DNA from 2 places in the Delftia sp. CH05 genome. Region 2 is predicted to be linked to the other one. Evidence: riboswitches for the same ligand, from Rfam matches in the RefSeq annotation. Region 2 holds a riboswitch; the other holds the start of a gene.
What was found. A riboswitch is a leader RNA that binds a small molecule or an ion and turns the genes downstream of it on or off. The one in region 2 is predicted to bind glycine.
Positions count from the first base shown of each region.

Region 1: another riboswitch for glycine. It lies ahead of GRX31_RS25995 (D-amino acid dehydrogenase); the one in region 2 lies ahead of gcvT (glycine cleavage system aminomethyltransferase GcvT).

Region 1 covers NZ_WUMG01000051.1:178-9,634, forward strand. Annotated here, with positions in the region: partial or broken gene GRX31_RS25985 (beta strand repeat-containing protein) at 1-5,717, opposite strand, end outside; gene GRX31_RS25990 (hypothetical protein) at 5,760-5,978, opposite strand; glycine riboswitch at 6,368-6,478, shown strand; gene GRX31_RS25995 (D-amino acid dehydrogenase) at 6,572-7,903, shown strand; gene GRX31_RS26000 (FIST signal transduction protein) at 7,945-9,180, opposite strand; gene GRX31_RS26005 (PhaM family polyhydroxyalkanoate granule multifunctional regulatory protein) at 9,262-9,457, opposite strand, start outside.
Region 2 covers NZ_WUMG01000008.1:147,896-157,352, reverse strand. Annotated here, with positions in the region: gene gcvP (aminomethyl-transferring glycine dehydrogenase) at 1-2,583, opposite strand, end outside; gene gcvH (glycine cleavage system protein GcvH) at 2,655-3,029, opposite strand; gene gcvT (glycine cleavage system aminomethyltransferase GcvT) at 3,163-4,329, opposite strand; glycine riboswitch at 4,355-4,473, opposite strand; glycine riboswitch at 4,489-4,598, opposite strand; gene GRX31_RS09675 (fatty acid--CoA ligase) at 4,768-6,372, shown strand; gene GRX31_RS09670 (LysR family transcriptional regulator) at 6,388-7,305, opposite strand; gene GRX31_RS09665 (DMT family transporter) at 7,404-7,895, shown strand; gene GRX31_RS09660 (sensor histidine kinase) at 7,946-9,457, opposite strand, start outside.

The DNA of each region.
Region 1 (9,457 bases), on a different contig from region 2:
CCTGCCGTCGGATTGACGGGGCTGATGCCGCCCGACGGATCGTAGGAGGCCGTGTTGGTGCTCGAACCCACAGCCGTCGGAACAGCCGGCAGGTTGAAGCTGGTGCTGCCACCGGCTGCGACCGAGGTCGTGAAGTTCACCGTACACGTCAGGACGGCGCTGCCATTGCCCGCAAACGGGAAGGCGTTGGGTGTGCAGGTTGCACTGGCCACGTTTGCGCCGGTCGGCACGCCCGTGATGCTGATGCCAGCAGGCACCAGGTCCTTGATGGTCACGCTGGTGGCGGGACCGAACGCTCCAGCCGCATTCGCTACCGTGAAGGCGTAGTTGAACGCAGTCCCCACAGCCAGGCTGCCGGGGTTGGCCTTGCTGACCGTCAGCGTGGGCGAACCAGGGTTGACTGGGGTTGCGGGCGTCGACGCGCAGTCCGTCGTGCAACCTGCCGTCGGATTGACCGGACTGGTACCACCGGACGGATCATAGGAAGCCGTGTTCGTGCTCGAGCCCACAGCCGTCGGAACAGCCGGCAGGTTGAAGCTGGTGTTGCCACCGGCTGCGACCGAGGTCGTGAAGTTCACCGTGCACGTCAGGACAGTGCTGCCATTGCCCGTAAACGGGAAGGTGTTGGGCTTGGGCGAGCAGTCCACACTGGCCACGTTCGCACCTGTCGGCGCACCCGTGATGCGGATACCTGCAGGCACCAGATCCTTGATGGTCACGCTGCTGGCAGAACCGAAGGCACTCGCTGCATTCGCTACCGTAAAGGTGTAGTTGAAGGGCGAACCTACGGCCAGGCTGCCCGGGTTGGCCTTGGTGACACTGAGGTTCACCACGCTCACAAAATGAATTTGTGCGGCGCTTGGCGAATACGCGTTTGCTCCCACGGTGAACGTGCCACCCAGGGTTCCGGCAGGAATGCTGGTGGCGATGCTGTAGGTTCCACTCGCTGTGCTGGTGGCAGTGATCGAGCAGATGCCCAGAGTTGCGCCGCTTGTTCCAGTGGTGCAAGTGGCTGACGCGCCGTCCGCGCCACCGTTCAGCTTCACGCCGGGGGTACCGGCAAAGGTGACGACCTCGCCGCCCTTGGGGTTGCCACCGGCATCGCGCACATATGCTTCCACCACATCGGTTGCCGTGCCATTTGCCGCCGCGTTGTCGCTCACGACACGCAGGCCCGAATTGCTTGCCGAGGCATTGCCGGCGACAAAGGCCATCGATTGCGGGCTGTTGCCGATGGCAGTTGCACCCACCGTGGCGGCAGCCGAGTAAGTCGATGCGGTCACGCTGGTGAACGACACCGAGCAGGTCGCCGCCGCACCCGCAGTCGTGCAACTGGCGGTGGCAGGTGCCGCTCCGGCAGGCGTCACGCTGAAGTTCACGGCAACGCCGGTGACCGGATTGCCGAACGCATCCTTGGTGACCACGGAAACGACGTCCTGGCCGCCGCCGGCTGCCTGGTTGTTCACATCGACCGACATGGTCGAATTGGCGGGATCGACGGCACCTGCCGTAAAGACATAGGCAGCCGTAGCGCCGTACGTATTGCCGCCGGAGCTGACGCCGCTGCCGCTCAATGCGCCCCCCGCGATGCTTGCGCCGGAAGTGTAGGAGCCCGCGACGGTTGTCCTGGCGGTGACCTGGCAAGTACCGGCCGCATTGGTGGTGCAGGTACCGCTGAAAGTGATGTTTGCGGTGGGAGAGAACGTGACAACGCTTCCGGCCACCGGATTGCCGTTGACATCTCCCACAAACGCTTCAAGCACATCCGTCGCCGAGCCATTGGCCGTGGCCGGACTGCTGACGGTACGCACCCCCGACCTGGCGGGGTCGGCGGCATTGGCCGTGAAGTTGATCACGGCCGGACTGCCGTTTGCCACGCTCTGGGTGGTGGTGCCGTTGTTGTCCGTGGCTGTGAAGCTCGCCGCACCCGCGACGGTGGATGTCACCGTGATGGAGCAGCGCGCTGGATTCGCATTGGCCGCAATCGTGCAGGAAGTTGCCGACGGCGTGCCGGCGCCGGTATGGACAAAGCCGATGGTGTGGGCAACCGTATCGACGGTTGCATTGCCATTGGCGTCCTGCAGTGCGACGGTCACCGTGCCGGTGCTCGTACCGTCGGCCATCACCGAGAGCGGTGTGGCACTGAGCAGATTGCCACTGGCTGTATTGCTGGGCGGCCCGGCAATGAAGTTGACCGATACCGGACTGCCATTGCTCACGGCCTCTCCATTGTCCGTTGCCGTGAAACTTGCGGTGCCGACCGTGGCCGATTTCACCGTCACGGAGCAGGTGGCCGGATTGGCGTTGGCCGCGATCGTGCATGTGGGTGCGGCCGGCGTGGTCGTGCCCACGCCCGTTTTGGTGAAGACAATCGTGTGCGCCACCGTATCCGTGGCGGGATTGCCATTGGCATCGCGCAGGGTCACGCTGATCGAACTCGTGGCAGTGTTGTCTGCGACAACGCTGAGCGGACTGGCACTGATCAGGTTTCCATTCGCGCCATTGCTGGGCGAGCCGGCCGTGTAGTTCACCGCAGCCGTAGCCGTGGCGGCCGAGCCATTGATGGTGAAACCAAAGGTGCCGCTGCCGACTGCGGTAGGTGCCGTGACGGTGGCCGTGTACACCCCTGCGCTGCACGCCCCCGCGCCGACCGCGGGCGAGCCCTGTGTTCCACCGTTCAACGTGAAGGCCACCGTGTTGGCACAGGTCGCAATCGAATTGCCTGACGCATCCTTGAGCTGCGCCGTCAATGTGCTGGTTGCAGTGCCATTGGCAATGATCGAGGTCGGACTCGCAACGATGGTCGAGGCGCTGGTACTTGGCGGACCCGCCGTGTAGCTCACTGAAGCCGTAGCAACTGCGGCAGAGCCGTTGATGGTGAATCCGAAGATCCCGCTGCCGACCGCCGTGGGCGATGTGACGGTGCCCGTATAGATGCCGGCGGTACACGAGGCCGCGCCCACACTCGGCGTTCCCTGCGTTCCGCCGTTCAGGGTGAATGCCACCGTGTTCGTGCAGGTGTTGATCGGATTGCTGCTGGCATCGACCAATTGCACGCGCAGCACGCTGGTGGAGCTGCCGTTGGCCACGATCGATGTCGGTGTGGCGACTATCGTCGATGCACTCGTGCTCGGCGTTGCGGCCACATAGGAGACCGTTGCGGTGGCAACAGCCGCAGACCCGTTGATGGTGAACCCGAAGGTGCCGCTGCCGACCAGCACCGGCGATGTCACCGTCCCCGTGTACATGCCGGCACTGCAGCCCGTGACGCTGACGGCAGGAACGCCTTGCGTCCCCGCATTGAGGGTGAAGGCCACCGTATCGGTACAGGTGGTGACAAGGTTGCCTAAAGCATCCTTCAACTGCACGGCCAAGGTGCTGGTGGAGACGCCATTGGCCGCAATCGATGGCGGACTCGCGGCGATTTCAGAACCGGTCGTGCTGGCCGGCAGCCCGGTGAAGCTGTAAGCAACCGGCGAAGGCTGATAAGTCACTGCGCCAGATACCGGGCTTCCACCCAAGGGAAGATTGGAGAACGTGGCACCAGCGACTGACGACGACAAGGTCACGGGTGTGGTGAATGTTCCGGCGACACTGCTGCTGGCATTGATGGGAGACGCGCACTTTCCGCTGGAGTCGGTCGTGCAGCTGACTGCGGCGGAGCTGCCATTGAACGTGACACCTGCAGGCGGCGCTGCGAAGGTAACGGTGTCACTGCCCCCCGTCCAGGCATTGCCTTGGCCGTCAACAATGTAGACCTCCAGCAAGTCGCTGCTGCCGACAGGTTGATTGTTGGTCGTCGCCAGAACGCCGGATTTCAGGGCACAGGGAAAACCGGTGACGCTTGCCGCCGTTGAAAGCTGCGAGGTCTGGGCTCCACCGGAATTGCTGTCCGTCACTGTGACCCGCACCTGGCCGCTGAGATACGAAGGAACGGTCAGCGTTCCCGAGGCTCCGGCCATGGTCCCTGAGCCCAGATAGACCTGCGCGTCGTTGGCGCCCGCGCCGGTCGGCGACCAAAAGGCTTCCACCGTATACGGTGCCGGCTCGCTCGCATTGGCATTTGCCGTGATATTGAATGTCCAGGTGCAGGCGGCGGTGTCACTGGCGCCAACGCCAAGGGTCGGGGTCCATCCGGTTTGTCCATTGGCCGTCGTCAGCAAACTGATACCTGAGTTTGCAGCCACAGGCACAGAAAACAGCGTGTTCTGAGAAATCTTGAAGAAATCATGCGTAGTGATACGAATGGCACTTCTCGACTGGCTTGTCATCTTGTTGTTGCCAATCAACCCTGGTGCCGTACCCGCCCCACTAATATTCAACCCGTCCCCGCCGCCAGTGAAATTGTTATCGGTCACCGTCACTACCTGCGTCGTGCCTGAGGCTGCCGTATTCACCGTTGGTGCCGACACATGCATTGGCGATGAAGCGGTATAGGCGGCAATAGGCAGCGAGAAGGTATTACCCGTCACGGCAAGACCAATTCCATTGGCCAGGCTGATCGTTCCATCAACCGACACCACGGCCCTGGGCGCATTTCCACCAGTCGGGCTCAGTGCGATATTCGAATCTTTGATCGTCAATCCGTTGACGGTCATGTTCGACATGACCTGGAAGAACTGCTCGAGCTGCATTCCCCCGATAGGGTTGGGCAGATTCGTTACCGTGAAATTATCGACAACAATGTTGGAAACTGTGCCTGCACCGTTGCTTGCGGCAACGGAAATAGCCGAGCCCTTGTTATTGCCGTAATTTCCATTCCATATCGCGGAATTGATCGTGCTATTGGTAAAGAATACGTTTTGTGCGCCTTGATGAATCTCCGCGTACAGCTCGCAGTTGAACGGCGTCCCCTCTCCCGCAGGGGTTGGCGCCACATTCACCAAGCCGACGCGGTCAATGGTGACATTGTTCGCCGGGGAGCCAACGACGAATACCGCTTCGCCACAGGTCATATTGGGCGAATTGGTGAGCGTGATGTTCTTCCCACCAAGATAAAAAGTTTCCCAGGGGGAGTCCGCCCAGTTCTGGACTTGTATGACTCCCCCGAAATCGATGGTCAACGAGCCCGTGCCGGCTGGCACGGTGCCTTTGAGCCAGTACCAGGCACCACCGGCACCAGTGGTGGTGCCCGTATCGCCGCCGCTGATCATCTGGGTTTGACCACAGGCATTGGTGGCTCCCGTCACGGCGCCGGACTGGGCTCCGCTGATGAATGTATTGGCACAGCGCACGTAAACCGTCTGATTGTCGACATACGGATGGAGGTTTCCCGCCGCATCCTTGGATGTCCCGCTCTGTATGGTCCGTACCGACGTGGTCAGTGTCGGCGCAAAGACGATGGAAACATCGGCACTCGGATCCAGCGTTTGCAGCGTGTAGTTGGCTGCCTGAATGGCCGCTCGCAGCGTACATGCGCCAGCAAAGGTGCCCCCCAGCGTGCTGACACAGGTGGTTGGTGTCGTTGCATTGGCATTGGGAGCATCGCTGTTGTCGGTGACCGTGAAGACGATGGTCGCTGCCAGTGCCGTGGATGAGATACCCGCGCATGAAAGCAGCAGCAAAGAGAAAAGGCACTTCGCTGCACGCCACTTGCGAAAAAATGCCGAACCAGGCAGGCGATTGAGAGCATGCATGATATTCCCCGTTTTCTCAAGGAGATATGACAGGAAAATGATTTTCCCAATGGCAATGGCCATCAGTTGTACCCAGCGCATTTGCATCGCCGTACCTCGAATAGTTCTATTTGAATCACGAGCTCACAACTCACCTTGCAGCCGATGAGGTTGGAAGCAAAATGTTTCGCGCAGATCCTGCGCGTCAATCAAAAAAAGGCGGATTTCCATCAACGCTTGCGCGCTGCTCCACTGCCCGTTGAGCGGACACACCTTCAGTCGGGTTTGCGACGCAAAACATTCCTCCCTCGACAAACCATATTCACCGTGCTTGTATTTTTTCAGTGACGGACCAGTTTCCATGGACCCGCACCTGTGCAACGGTAAGTCGCCTATCAGACATATATACAACCCATGGTTAACCCATGCAGGTCCAATCGACCAGAACATGCACTGACAAACCACTGCACATATCGATAGACTAAATCATGTTTTTTTCTATTTCAATAGTTTTTTTTACATGAAACCAGAGACTCGTACCAGCGCTACGAGGGAGGCACTTGAGCGATCTAGGGAATACCCTGAATCAGCCACACCACATACAGGTAACTGGTGGTATCCCCAATACGACTGGAGCTGGCTGCGCAAGCCACATAGAATCGCCCCTGCAGGAGAGCAGGCGGGCGCCACGGTGCCGAGCCTCACCGAAGGCGCAAACTCCCATACACGCTCAGGTTCCGTACTGCAAACACAACATGCCGTCTGGAGAGCCGCCGCACGCAATGTGCGGCGCACCGAAGGAGCAAGCCCCGTTCCCATGGACGGCGGTGAATCTCTCAGGTACCAAGGACAGGGGGAGCGGCAGCTGCGTCACGACGGACGCCGGCTGCCTGCTATCCAGACCATAGCGGCCAGCTTTCGCGTGACCCGGCACATGCCTTTGAAAGGGCATCGTCATGCGCGTCATCGTTCTCGGAGCCGGCCTGATCGGCACCACGTCGGCCTACTATCTGCAATCCCTCGGTCATGAAGTGACCGTCATCGACCGCCAGGCAGCGCCCGGCGCCGAAACCAGTTTCGCCAACGGCGGGCAGATCTCGGTCAGCCATGCCGAGCCCTGGGCCAACCCCGGCGCACCGCTGAAGCTGCTGGGCTGGCTGGGCCGGCAGGACGCCCCCCTGCTCTTCCGCCTGCGCGCCGACATGCGCCAGTGGCTCTGGGGCCTGTCCTTCCTGCGCAACTGCACGCCCGCGCGCACGCGCCACAACATCCGGCAGATCGTTCGCCTGGGCACCTACAGCCGCGAGGCCCTGCAGCAGCTGCGGTCGGACACCGGCATCCAGTACGAGCAGCGCACGCAGGGCATCCTGCACTTCTACACGAACGCCCGCGAGTTCGAGGGCGCGCTCAAGCCCACCGAGCAGATGCAGGCCCTGGGCTGCGACCGCCGCCTGATCGATGCCGACGAAGCCGTGCGCCTGGAGCCGGCCCTGGCCCATGTGCGCGGGCAGATAGCGGGCGCCACCTATACGGTCGAGGATGAATCAGGCGACGCCAACCTCTTCACACGCGAGCTGGCGCGCATCGCCGCCGCCACGGGCGTGCAGTTCCGCCAGAGCCACCACGTGACGGCGCTGCGCACCACGGGCGCGGGCGCCAGCCGCCATATCGACCATGTGGAGGTGACCAATGCCGATGGCCGCTACGAACGCATCCAGGGCGACGCCTATGTGCTGGCCATGGGCTCGTTCAGCCCGCTGCTGGCCCAGCCGCTGGGGTTGCGCCTGCCCATCTATCCGGCCAAGGGCTACTCCGTGACCCTGCCGGTGCTGGACCCCGCCAAGGCCTATCAGGTCAGCCTCACGGACGACGAGTTCAAGCTGGTGTTCTCGCGCTACACGGGCGCGCAAGGCGACCGCCTGCGCATTGCGGGCACGGCCGAGTTCAACGGCTACGACCGCAACCTGGACCCCGTGCGCTGCGAGGCCATCGTGCGGCGCGTGCAGCAGCTGTTCCCCGGCGCCGGCGATACCGGCCGCGCCCAGTTCTGGAGCGGCCTGCGCCCCGCCACGCCCAGCAATGTGCCGCTGATCGGACGCTCGCCCATCGCCAACCTGTTCCTGAACACCGGCCACGGCACGCTGGGCTGGACCCATGCCTGCGGCTCCGGCATGGCGCTGGCCGACCTGGTCAGCGGCAGGCAGCCAGCGGTGGATTTCGATTTTCTGGGAGCCGCAGCCATGGACCCGGATCGCAGCGCAGGCACGGTGCGCCCGCGCGCGGTCTGAGGTGCAGACGGTGTGTACCGTGTGTACGGCGTGTACGACGCCTAGGCAGTGAACACCGTCAACACCCCGGCGAAGCGGTGCAGGCGGGCGTCCATGATCTCGGCTTCGGCGACGAAGCCGATCAATGGCACATCGCCCAGTGCGTGGCGCAGGGTGCGCAGTTCGGCATCGGGGCCGCCGAACAGGCCGCCGCCGCGGCCCCGGCAACTGATGTAGATGGCGCCACGGATGCGGGGCTGTGCCTCGCCTTCGGGCGCCGCCTCCTCGGGCTCCGCCGCATCGCGCAGCGCAGCGCCCAGTTGCAGCAGTTCCTGGCGCGCGACCTGGGCCTGGCGGCGGCAGAAGATCACCGAATGCCCGGCCTCCACGGCCGATGACAGGGCCACGCCCTGGCGCAGCGGGTCCAGTCCGACCAGGGTCAGCACCTGGGCCTCTTCGGTCAGCACGCCGTGGGCCAGGCCCCGGCCCGGCGGCGCAATGGCCGCCAGCGTGGTGCGGACCGTGGTCAGCGCGGGCTGCCAGTCGCTGCCTTCCAGCTCCACGCCCAGCAGTTGCAGCAGGCGCTGCAGGGCCGGATCGCCATCGAGCCCGGTGACCAGGGCCCCGCGCGCCTCGGTGATCTCCAGCCCCTCGCCCAGCGGCACGCAGCCCTGGGCCATGCCCGTGATGCAGGGCACGCCGGCACCGAAGGCCACGCCTGAAAAGCCACCACGAAAAATGCCGCGCGCGTCCGCATGCTGCGCATGCAGATCCTCGGTACGGCAGGCGATCTGCACGCCCTCCACGCCATCTTCCCCGTCATCGCCCACGCCGCCGAACAGCAGGCCGGACTCGGTGCGCTCGGACAGCTCGTACAGCAGCTCGGCCAGCTCGGGCTGGCCGCCTGCGGCATGGACCAGGGCCGAATGGGCGGTGAAGCCGGCCTCGCCGCCAGGCGCATGCAGGGGCGCCAGGCCCGAATACAGGCGGTAGTGGGCGGCCGGTACATCCAGCAGCATCACCGCGAGCGCGGTTCCTGACAGGTACTCATGCGACATGGCCAGAACGCCGCCGGCCGAGCAGCCGGCCCAGTCCGCCACATGGGGCAGGGCCCTGGCCAGATGCTGCAGCAGCGGCCGTGCGTGGGCGGCATGCGCATGGGACAGGTACACCAGTCCCAGACGGGGCCGCTGCGCGTGGCCGGGCCCGGCCATCTGCAAGCGCAGCTGCTGCAGCACCGCGTCGGCCGCGGCGCGCCAGTCGGAATGGCTGGCATGGCCTACAGGAAACAACGACATACCAACCTTCTTTCTAGCCCCGCCAGCACCCGGCTTGCGGGTGGCTGGGGCCTTGCGCATCCATGGGTCCGGCCCGATCGGTCAACGCGCCGGCCGGCTCTTGGCTGCCGGCTTGCTGGCGGCCGGCGCCTTGGCTCCAGCCTTTGCAGCGGTTTTCCTGGCAGCCGCTTTGGCGGGAGCCTTGGCAGCGGTCCTGGGGGCTTCGGCCTGCGCCGCAGCCTTGGCCGCCGGCTTCGCGGACGGCGCCTTGGCAGGGGAGACCGCCGCCGCCTTGCCC
Region 2 (9,457 bases):
GGGCTCCACCATCAGCGTGTTGGGCACGGGGAAAGACAGCGTGGGCGCATGGAAGCCGTAGTCGATCAGGCGCTTGGCCACGTCCTCGGCCATGACGCCCGTGCTTTCCTTGAACGGGCGCAGGTCCAGGATGCACTCGTGCGCCACATGGCCGTGCTCGCCCGCGTACAGCGTGGGGTAGTGGTCGCGCAGCCGGGCGCTGATGTAGTTGGCGCTGAGGATGGCGGTCTCGGTGGCCAGGGTCAGGCCCTGGGCGCCCATCATGCGGATGTACATCCAGCTGATGGGCAGCACGGCCGCATTGCCCAGCGGCGCGGCACTGATCGCGCCCGTGCCGCCCGCAAGGCCCGTGGTGGCATGGCCGGGCAGGAAGGGCACGAGATCCTCGACCACGCAGACGGGGCCCACGCCCGGGCCGCCGCCGCCGTGCGGGATGCAGAAGGTCTTGTGCAGGTTCAGGTGGCTGACATCGCCGCCGAAGCTGCCCGGCGCGGCCAGGCCCACCAGGGCGTTCATGTTGGCGCCGTCCACGTAGACGCGGCCGCCGTGGTCATGCACCAGCTTGCACAGCTCCTTGACCTGGGTCTCGAACACGCCGTGCGTGCTGGGGTAGGTGATCATGATGCAGGCCAGGTTGGCACTGTGCTGCTCGCACTTGGCCGCCAGGTCCGCCATGTCGACGTTGCCGTTGGCGTCGCAGGCGGTGACCACCACCTGCATGCCCACCATCTGCGCGCTGGCGGGGTTGGTGCCGTGGGCGCTGCTGGGAATCAGGCAGACGTTGCGGTGCGACTGGCCCCGGCTCGCATGCCAGCCCTTGATGGCCAGCAGGCCCGCGTACTCGCCCTGGCTGCCGGCATTGGGCTGCAGGCTGATGCCGGCGTAGCCCGTGGCCTGGCACAGCCAGTCGCGCAACTGCTTGTCCAGTTCCGCATAGCCCTGCTGCTGGTCGGCCGGGGCAAAGGGGTGCACCTGGGCGAATTCGGGCCAGGTGATGGGAATCATCTCGCTGGTGGCGTTGAGCTTCATGGTGCAGGAGCCCAGCGGGATCATGCTGCGGTCCAGCGCCAGGTCCTTGTCCGACAGCTGGCGGATGTAGCGCAGCATGGCGGTCTCGGAGCGGTGGGTGTTGAACACCGGGTGCGTGAGGAAGGCGCTGCTGCGGCGCAGTCCGTCGGGAATCAGCGGCTCCACGCCCTTTTCGAAGGCGGTGAAGCTGGGCAGGGCCTGGCCGTCCCGGGCGAAGATCTTCCACAGCAGCTCGACATCGGCGCGCGTGGTGGTCTCGTCCAGCGAGATGCACAGGTATTCCTTGAAATACACGCGCAGGTTGGCGCCCAGGGACACGGCACGCTCCACGATGGCCTGGGTGGCCGCGCCCGTGTGCAGGCTCAGCGTGTCGAAGCTGGGCGCCTCGCGCAGCGGCGCGCCCAGCTCGGCCAGGCCGCGCGCCAGGATGGCCGTGTACGAGGCCACGCGGCGGGCGATGCGCTCCAGGCCCTCGGGGCCGTGGTAGACGGCGTACATGCTGGCCACCACGGCGGGCAGCACCTGGGCCGTGCAAATGTTGGAGGTGGCCTTTTCGCGGCGGATGTGCTGCTCGCGCGTCTGCAGTGCCAGGCGGTAGGCGGGCTTGCCGTGCACGTCCACGCTCACGCCGACCAGGCGGCCGGGCAGGGAGCGCTTGAACTCGTCGCGGCAGGCCATGAAGGCGGCGTGCGGGCCGCCGGCGCCCATGGGCATGCCAAAGCGCTGGGTGGTGCCCACCACGATGTCGGCACCCCATTCGCCGGGCGGCGTGATCAGGGTCAGCGCCAGCAGGTCGGTGGCCACGATGAAGGCGGCCTGCTTGCCATGGGCCTTGTCCACGTCGGCGCGCAGATCGTCGATGCGGCCGCTGGTGGCAGGGTACTGGGCCAGCACGGCGAAGTAGTCGCCCTCCATCAGCTGGTTCCATTCCTCCAGCGAGTTGGCCAGCAGCACCTCGATGCCCAGCGGCGCGGCGCGCGTCTGTATCACCTCGATGGTCTGGGGGTGGGCATCGCCGGCCACCACGAAACGGTTGCTCTTGCTTTTGACGGAGCGCTTGGCCAGCGTCATGGCCTCGGCGGCCGCCGTGGCCTCGTCCAGCATGGAGGCGTTGGCAATCGGCATGGCCGTCAGGTCGCAGACCATGGTCTGGAAGTTGACCAGGGCCTCCATGCGGCCTTGCGAGATCTCGGCCTGGTAGGGCGTGTAGGCCGTGTACCAGGCGGGGTTCTCGAGAATGTTGCGCAGGATGACTCCGGGCGTGTGCGTGCCGTAGTAGCCCTGGCCGATGAAGCTTTTGAGCAGCTGGTTGCGGCCTGCCAGCGCCTTGAGTTCGGCCAGCGCCTGGGCCTCGGTGGCCGCTGGCGGCAGCGCCATGGGCTGGTGGCGCCGGATGGAGGGCGGGACGATGGCGTCGATCAGCGCATCGCGCGATGCCGCGCCGATGGCGCTGAGCATGTGGGCCTCGTCTTCGGGCGCGATGCCGATATGGCGGGCCACGAATTCGGTGGCGTTCTCGAGGGCGGCAAGGGGCTGGGTGGAGGACATCAGCATGGAGGGACCTGTCTCAAAAGCTGAAAAGCGCCAGGGCGGGCCCTGGCGCCCGTCCTGGCCGGAAAGTGGCGTCAGTTGCTCTGGGCAAAGGCCGTGTAGGCGGCTTCGTCGAGCAGCGCGGCCAGCTGGCCTGCGTCGCTGAGCTTGACCTTGAAGAACCAGCCTTCGCCCAGCGGGTCGCTGTTGGCCAGGGAGGGGTCGTCGCGCAGGGCCTCGTTGACTTCGACGATCTCGCCGCTGACGGGCATGTAGACATCGGCGGCGGCCTTGACGGACTCGACCACGCCGGCCACATCGCCCTGGTTGAAGCTGGTGCCCACGGCGGGCAGGTCGACGAACACCACGTCGCCCAGCGCGTCCTGCGCGTGGAGGGTGATGCCGACGATGGCCGCGTCAGGGTTGGCGGCGTTGATCCACTCGTGGTCCTTGGAATACTGGATGCTCATGGCTTGCTCCGATAGAAACTGAAAAAACCTGTGAAAGGCGGTTTGAGAAAGGTCAGTGCGCACTGTAGCGGCATGCGATGGCAGGAAAAACGAATCCGCCGAACTCGATCCACGGCAAGCGCGCAGGCTGTCCTCAACCGCGGTGATAGCGGGGCGCCACGAAGGGCGTGGCCTGCACCTGCATGGGCACGGCCTTGCCGCGCACCATGGCCTGCAGCGTGGTGCCGACGGCGGCGCTGCCCGGCTCCACGTACGCCAGGGCCACGGGCTGGTTCAGCGTGGGCGACAGCAGGCCGCTGGTGACCTGGCCGACCTTGCGGCCGCCGGCATCCAGCAGCTCCGTGCCTTCGCGCACGGGCACGCGCTCCAGGGCCACCAGGCCCACGCGCTTGCGCGTGAGCAGCTCGGGCGACTGCAGCTGGGCCAGCACGGTGGCCGCGCCGGGAAAGCCGCCTTCGCGCTCGCCACCTGCGCGGCGGACCTTCTGCACGGCCCAGTTCAGGGCGGCCTCGGCCGGGGTGGTGGTCGTGTCCAGATCGTTGCCGTACAGGCACAGGCCGGCTTCCAGGCGCAGCGAATTGCGCGCGCCCAGGCCCACGGGCCTGACTTCGGGCTGGGCCAGCAGGGCACGGGCAAAGGCCTCGGCGTGGCTGGCGGGCAAGGAGATCTCGAAGCCGTCCTCGCCGGTATAGCCGCTGCGCGTGATGTACAGCTCGGCCCCCTCCCAGTCGAAGTGGCCGCCTGTCATGAACACCAGGCCGGCCGTGTCGGGCAGCAGGCGCTCCATGGCGGCTGCGGCCTGCGGGCCCTGCAGCGCCAGCAGGCCCCGGTCGAACTGGGGCTCGATTTCACAGCGCTGGCCGATGCGGGCCTGGATGTGCGCCAGGTCTTCGTGCTTGCAGGCGCCGTTGACGATCAGGAACAGGTCGTCCTCGCGGCGCACGAACATCAGGTCGTCCAGAATGCCGCCCGCCTCATTGAGCAGCAGGCCGTAACGCTGGCGGTGTTCGCCCAGGCCCAGCACGTCCATGGGCAGCAGCGATTCCAGCGCCGCGCCGGCATCCGGGCCGCGCAGGCTGATCTGGCCCATGTGCGAGACATCGAACAGGCCTGCCGCCTCGCGCGTGTGCAGATGCTCGGCCATCAGCCCCTGCGGGTATTGCACGGGCATGGAGTAGCCGGCAAACGGCACCATGCGCGCGCCCAGTTCCTGGTGCAGGTCGAACAGCGGGGTCCTGAGCAGATCGGTGGTGGAGGCAGCGGACAAGGAGGGCTCTCTTTCAGGCAAGGAACAAGGCATAACGCCATCCCGGTCCTCCGGGATGTGCTGCCCTGCTGTCCGCTTTACCTGAGAGATTCACCCGCACCTTCCATGCGTGGGGCTTGCTCCTTCGGTGGATGGGGCACACCGCCGTGCCCTGCATCTCTCTCCAGCTAGGAACGCCTGCGGCCGTGGCGGCAGGCGGTGCCAGTCCTTTTGCCTGAGCGTTCGGGAAACCCTGCGCCTTCGGCGGTGCCGCTGCCTGCGACCGTTGCGGCCGGGCGGGCACTCTCTCCTGACCGGCGCATTCTAGCTGCGGCCAGCGTCCGCGCGGCTTCGGGATTTCCGCGGGCCGACTGCAACTCCATGCGCTTGCCTGCATGGATGCATTTGCAAATTGCATAACTGTCTAAAAAATCTCCTACATTGAGGTGCATCGATATATGAAATCTCGTGAGCGAGAAGGAAAAAGCGCACATGCAGCAGACGCTGGGAGACACATTGGCCTGGCCGGCACGTTACCTGCCGAACAAGGAAGCCCTGGTCGCATGGGAGGGCGGCGAGCGCCGCGCCTGGACCTACGCCCAGCTCGATGCCGAAGTCAACCGCCACGCCCACGGCCTGGCCGAGCTGGGCATAGGCCATGGCGACGTGGTCGCGGCCTTTCTCTACAACACGCCGGCCTTTGTCTTCACCATGCTGGCGGCCGCGCGCCTGGGCGCCATCTTCAACCCCATCAACTACCGCCTGGCGGCGCAGGAGCTGGCCTTCATCCTCAAGGACGGCGCAGCGCGTGCCCTGGTCTTCGAGCACGAGGGCGGCGAGGTGGCCGCACGCGCCCAGGCCCTGCTCAAGGCCGAAGGCGGCGGCACTGGCACGGGCATCGAGCACTGGATCTTTGCCGACGATGCCCCGGCCGACCCGCTGCCGGTCTGGGCCACGCAGCGCCTGTCCGCCCTGGCCAGGGGCCGCAGCAGCGCGCCGCCCCAGGCCCATGTGCGCGAGAGCGACCCCTGCATCCTCATGTACACCAGCGGCACCACGGGCCGGCCCAAGGGCGTGCTGCATACGCACCGCAGCAAGCTGGCGCACAACGCCCTCATGCACCAGACCATGCAGTTCACGCGCGACGACGTGGGCCTGGCCATGGCGCCGCTCAACCACACGGCCGAGCTGCACACCAGCTTTCTGCCGCGCCTGCAGGCCGGCGCCACCCAGGTGCTGCTGCGCCGCTTCGACGTGGCCGAGGCCTGGCGCCTGATCCGCGAAGAGCGCGTGAGCTTCTTCTTCGCGGCGCCCACCATGATCACCATGCTGCTGGCCGAACCCATCGCCTCGCCTGAGCAGGCGCCCGCGCTGAGGCTGGTGGAGTACGGCGGCGCCTCCATGGCGCCGCACCTGATCCGCGAATGGACGCGCAAGGTCGGCAGCGACCTGGTCCAGGTCTACGGCACCACCGAGATGGGCCCCTGCATGTCCGTCCTGCTGCCGCGCGAGCAACTCTCGCACGCGGGCTCGGCCGGGCTGCCCTCCATGGGCCATGACCTCATCGTGGCCCGCTTGCGCGAAGACAACGCCCCCACCGACCCGGCCGAGGCCTGCCTGCCCGGCGAGGTGGGCGAAATCCTCGTGCGCGGCCCCTGCATGATGGCCGGCTACCTCAACCGCCCCGACGCCAACACCCGCGCCCTGGCGCACGGCTGGTACCACACGGGCGACCTGGGCCACATCGACGACGACGGCTATCTCTGGATCCGCGACCGCATCGACTACATGATCAATTCGGGTGCCGAGAACGTCTATCCCCGCGAAGTGGAAGACGCCCTGGTCGAGCATGCCGATGTGCTCGAGGTCGCCGTCATCGGCGAGGCCGACGAGCGCTGGGGCCAGATCGTCGCCGCCCACGTGGTCGCCAAGCCTGGCGCCACGCCCACGGCCGAGGCGCTGGACGCCTTCCTGGTCCACGGCGACCGCCTGGCTGCCTACAAGCGCCCGCGCCGCTACCACTTCCGCGAGGCCCTGCCCAAGACGGCCAGCGGGAAGATACAGAAGCAGTTGCTGAGGGTGGTGGTGGCAGCCTGAGGCTGCGGCCTGCGTTTACTTCTGCGCAGTACAGCACTGCGCCATCGAGTTGCGCAGCCACCGATGCATGGCATCCCCCTGCTTGCGCACATGCCAGGCCTGCTGGTAGGCAAACCGGGGCAGCTCCAGCGGCGGAGCGAAGCGGCGCAGCGTTTTGTGGCGGCGCAGGTCGCCAATGGCGCGGCTGCCCACGGTCAGCACGAGGTCGGTGCCTGCCAGCACCTCCAGCGCCGCGCTCCAGTGGGGCAGGGCCAGCACCACGCGGCGGCTCAGGCCTTGGGCGGCCAGCGCCCGTTCGATCTCCTCGCTGGCGTCGGGCCGCATGGCCAGCATGACGTGCGGGCGCTGCAGCCAGTCTTGCAGTGACAGCCCGCCGCGTGCCGGCAGCACGGCCTGGTCGGCCACGCTCACGAACTGCTCCTGGAACAGATCCTGCACCTCGATGCCCTCGGGCAGGTCGGGTACGTCGGGGAAGGGTCCCAGGGCCAGGTCCAGTTCGCCATCGGCCAGCTGGGCCAGCATCACCTCGCGCGTGGACTGGCTGATGGCCAGGTCCAGCCCGGGTGCGTGCTGGCGCAGATGCCGCATCAGCGGCGGCAGCACGATGCGTGATGCGTAGTCCGACAGCGCCAGCCGCAGCCGTCCGCGTGCGTGGGCCGGGTCGAACTCCGCCTGTGCCAGCAAGCCGTTGAGGCTGCCCAGCGCATCCGCCAGCGGTTGCACCAGGCCTTGCGCGCGTGCCGTCAGCGCCATGCGGCCACCGCGCCGCACCAGCAACGGGTCGCCCAGGTGCTCGCGCAACTGCGCCAGCGAATGGCTCATGGCCGGCTGGCTCTTGTGCAGCCGCAGGGCCGCGCGCGTCACATGTTTTTCGGCCAGCAGGGCGTGCAGGGCCAGCAGCAGGTTGAGGTCGATACGGCGCAGTTCATCCATGCCATGAATATAGACCGTGCACACAAACGATTTCCATCAACGTGCTGGATGCGAGAGCATGCAGGCATCGATTGACAGAAGAAGAAAGGTCTTGCCGCATGACAGGTAAAAGCACATTCACCGCCCTTGCTCCCGTGGCCCTGGCGCTGCTGGCGGGGGCCATCCTGCCATTCCAGGCCGCCAGCAATGCCCTGGTGGGCCGTCTGCTGGGCCACCCGCTGTGGGGCACGCTGGTCTCGCTGGCCGTGAGCGTCATGGTCGTGGTGCCTGCACTGTGGGTGCTGCGCGCGCCCGCTCCGGCCATGGCCCAGGCGGCAGCGGGGCCATGGTGGCTATGGATAGGCGGTGTGCTGGGGGCCATCTATGTGGCCAGCGCGGCGGCCGTGACACCCAAGCTGGGCGCAGGCGGCTTCCTGGTTTGCGTGGTGGCGGGGCAGATCGTGGTCTCGGTGCTGGTGGACCACTTCGGCCTGATGGGCCTGGGCGCGCGGCCGGTCAATGCGACGCGCCTGGCCGGCGTGGCCTTGATCCTGGGTGGAGTGCTGCTGGTGGTGCAGGGCGGGACGGCCCGTGCAGCGGCGGCCCCATGAGCGCCGCGAGCACGTACTGCTTCACCGGCGAAGGCCCGGCCTTGCCCGCGTCAGGGGGGCATGCCCGGCGGCACGGCGGCCGGCCTTGCCGCTGGCGGACATTCCTGGCAGGCATCTGCCGTGCCGGGCAGGAGCCGGCCCAGCCGGATGACAAAGCAGGCCCCGCCTCCGGCAGCCGGCTGGAAGAACGCGTCGCCTGCGTGCAGCCTGGCGATGCGCCTGACCACGGACAGGCCCAGGCCATGCCCGTTGACGTGCCGGGTGGCGCTTGCGCGTTCATAGGGCTCGAAAACCTGTCTTGCCGCTTCGGGCGCAAGGCCCGGTCCCTGGTCGCTGACGGAAATCAGCAGGTCACCGGACGCATCGCAGCGGGCGGCCAGGGTGATGTCGCCCGCCTTGGCATATTTGATGGCGTTGCCGACAAGGTTGGAGATGGCGATGCGCACCAGGACAGGGTCGCATTGCCATTGCTGCGGGCCTTGTTCCAGATCCAGTTTCAGGCGATGCCGCCGGGACCAGCCGACGAGCTCTGCAGACTCCTCCAGGAGTTCATCCAATGGCGTCTGCTCCAGTTGCAGCCGGAACGCGCCCGCGTCCAGCCGGTCGTTGATCAGGCAGGTGTCCACCAGGGTCATCAGCCGGCGCGAAGCCCTGCGTATCTGGGACGCCTGCTCGATGAGGGAGTCCGCATCCGTCGTCGGGAACGTCTGCAGCTCGGTCGCGGCGCCGTCCACGATGGTGAGCGGGGTGCGGAACTCGTGGTTGATCATGTTGAAGAACTGGCGCTGCTCCAGCCGCATCTCCCGCTCGCTGTGCAAGGCCGTCTGCAGGGCCTGCTGGGCCGTTTGCAGCTGTGCGGTGCGCTGCAGGACCTTGGACTCCAGCTCGCGCTCGGCCGCCTGGGCGCGTGACAGGGCCTGCATCCGCTCACTGCGCAGGGCGCGCTCCGCCACCCGCGTGCGGTTGGTCACCGCCATTCCCAGCAGGATGGCCTCGGAAACACGCCCGGCAAACCACAGCATCTGGGCCGATGGCAGAGCGACATCGGGCAGCAGGCCCTGGGTTCTCAGCAGGTTCAGGATGCCCAGGGCGGATGGCACGGCAAACGCCAGCGCGCCCGGCAGGTATTGCCACTGCCTTCGAACCACCAGCAGGTACAGCACGAAGACCGCACCGAACGATGTGGACACCAGGGCCGTGAACACCACGGCACGCGAGATCTGCGCATAGCCACCCAACAGTGCCATGCCCAGTGCGATGGCATTCAGCCAGGCCACCACGCTGAAGAGGTGCGCAGCCCAGATCCAATGGCGGCGGAACTCGAACAATTGGCTGAAAAACACCGTCGCCACCACACAGAAGCTGCAGTAGGCGATGGAGAGCGCATGCTGGGGCTGGTCGGCGCCGGGCAGCCACAGGCCTTCGGGCCGGTAACGGAAAGCAGCGTAGGCAAAACCGGCTGCCAGGAGCGCGGCGCAAAGAATGTAGAGCCTTTCCCTGAGCCAGCACCACAGGATCAGGCTCATCAGCGTGATGGCCAGGGCCGAGCCCATGTACGCGTA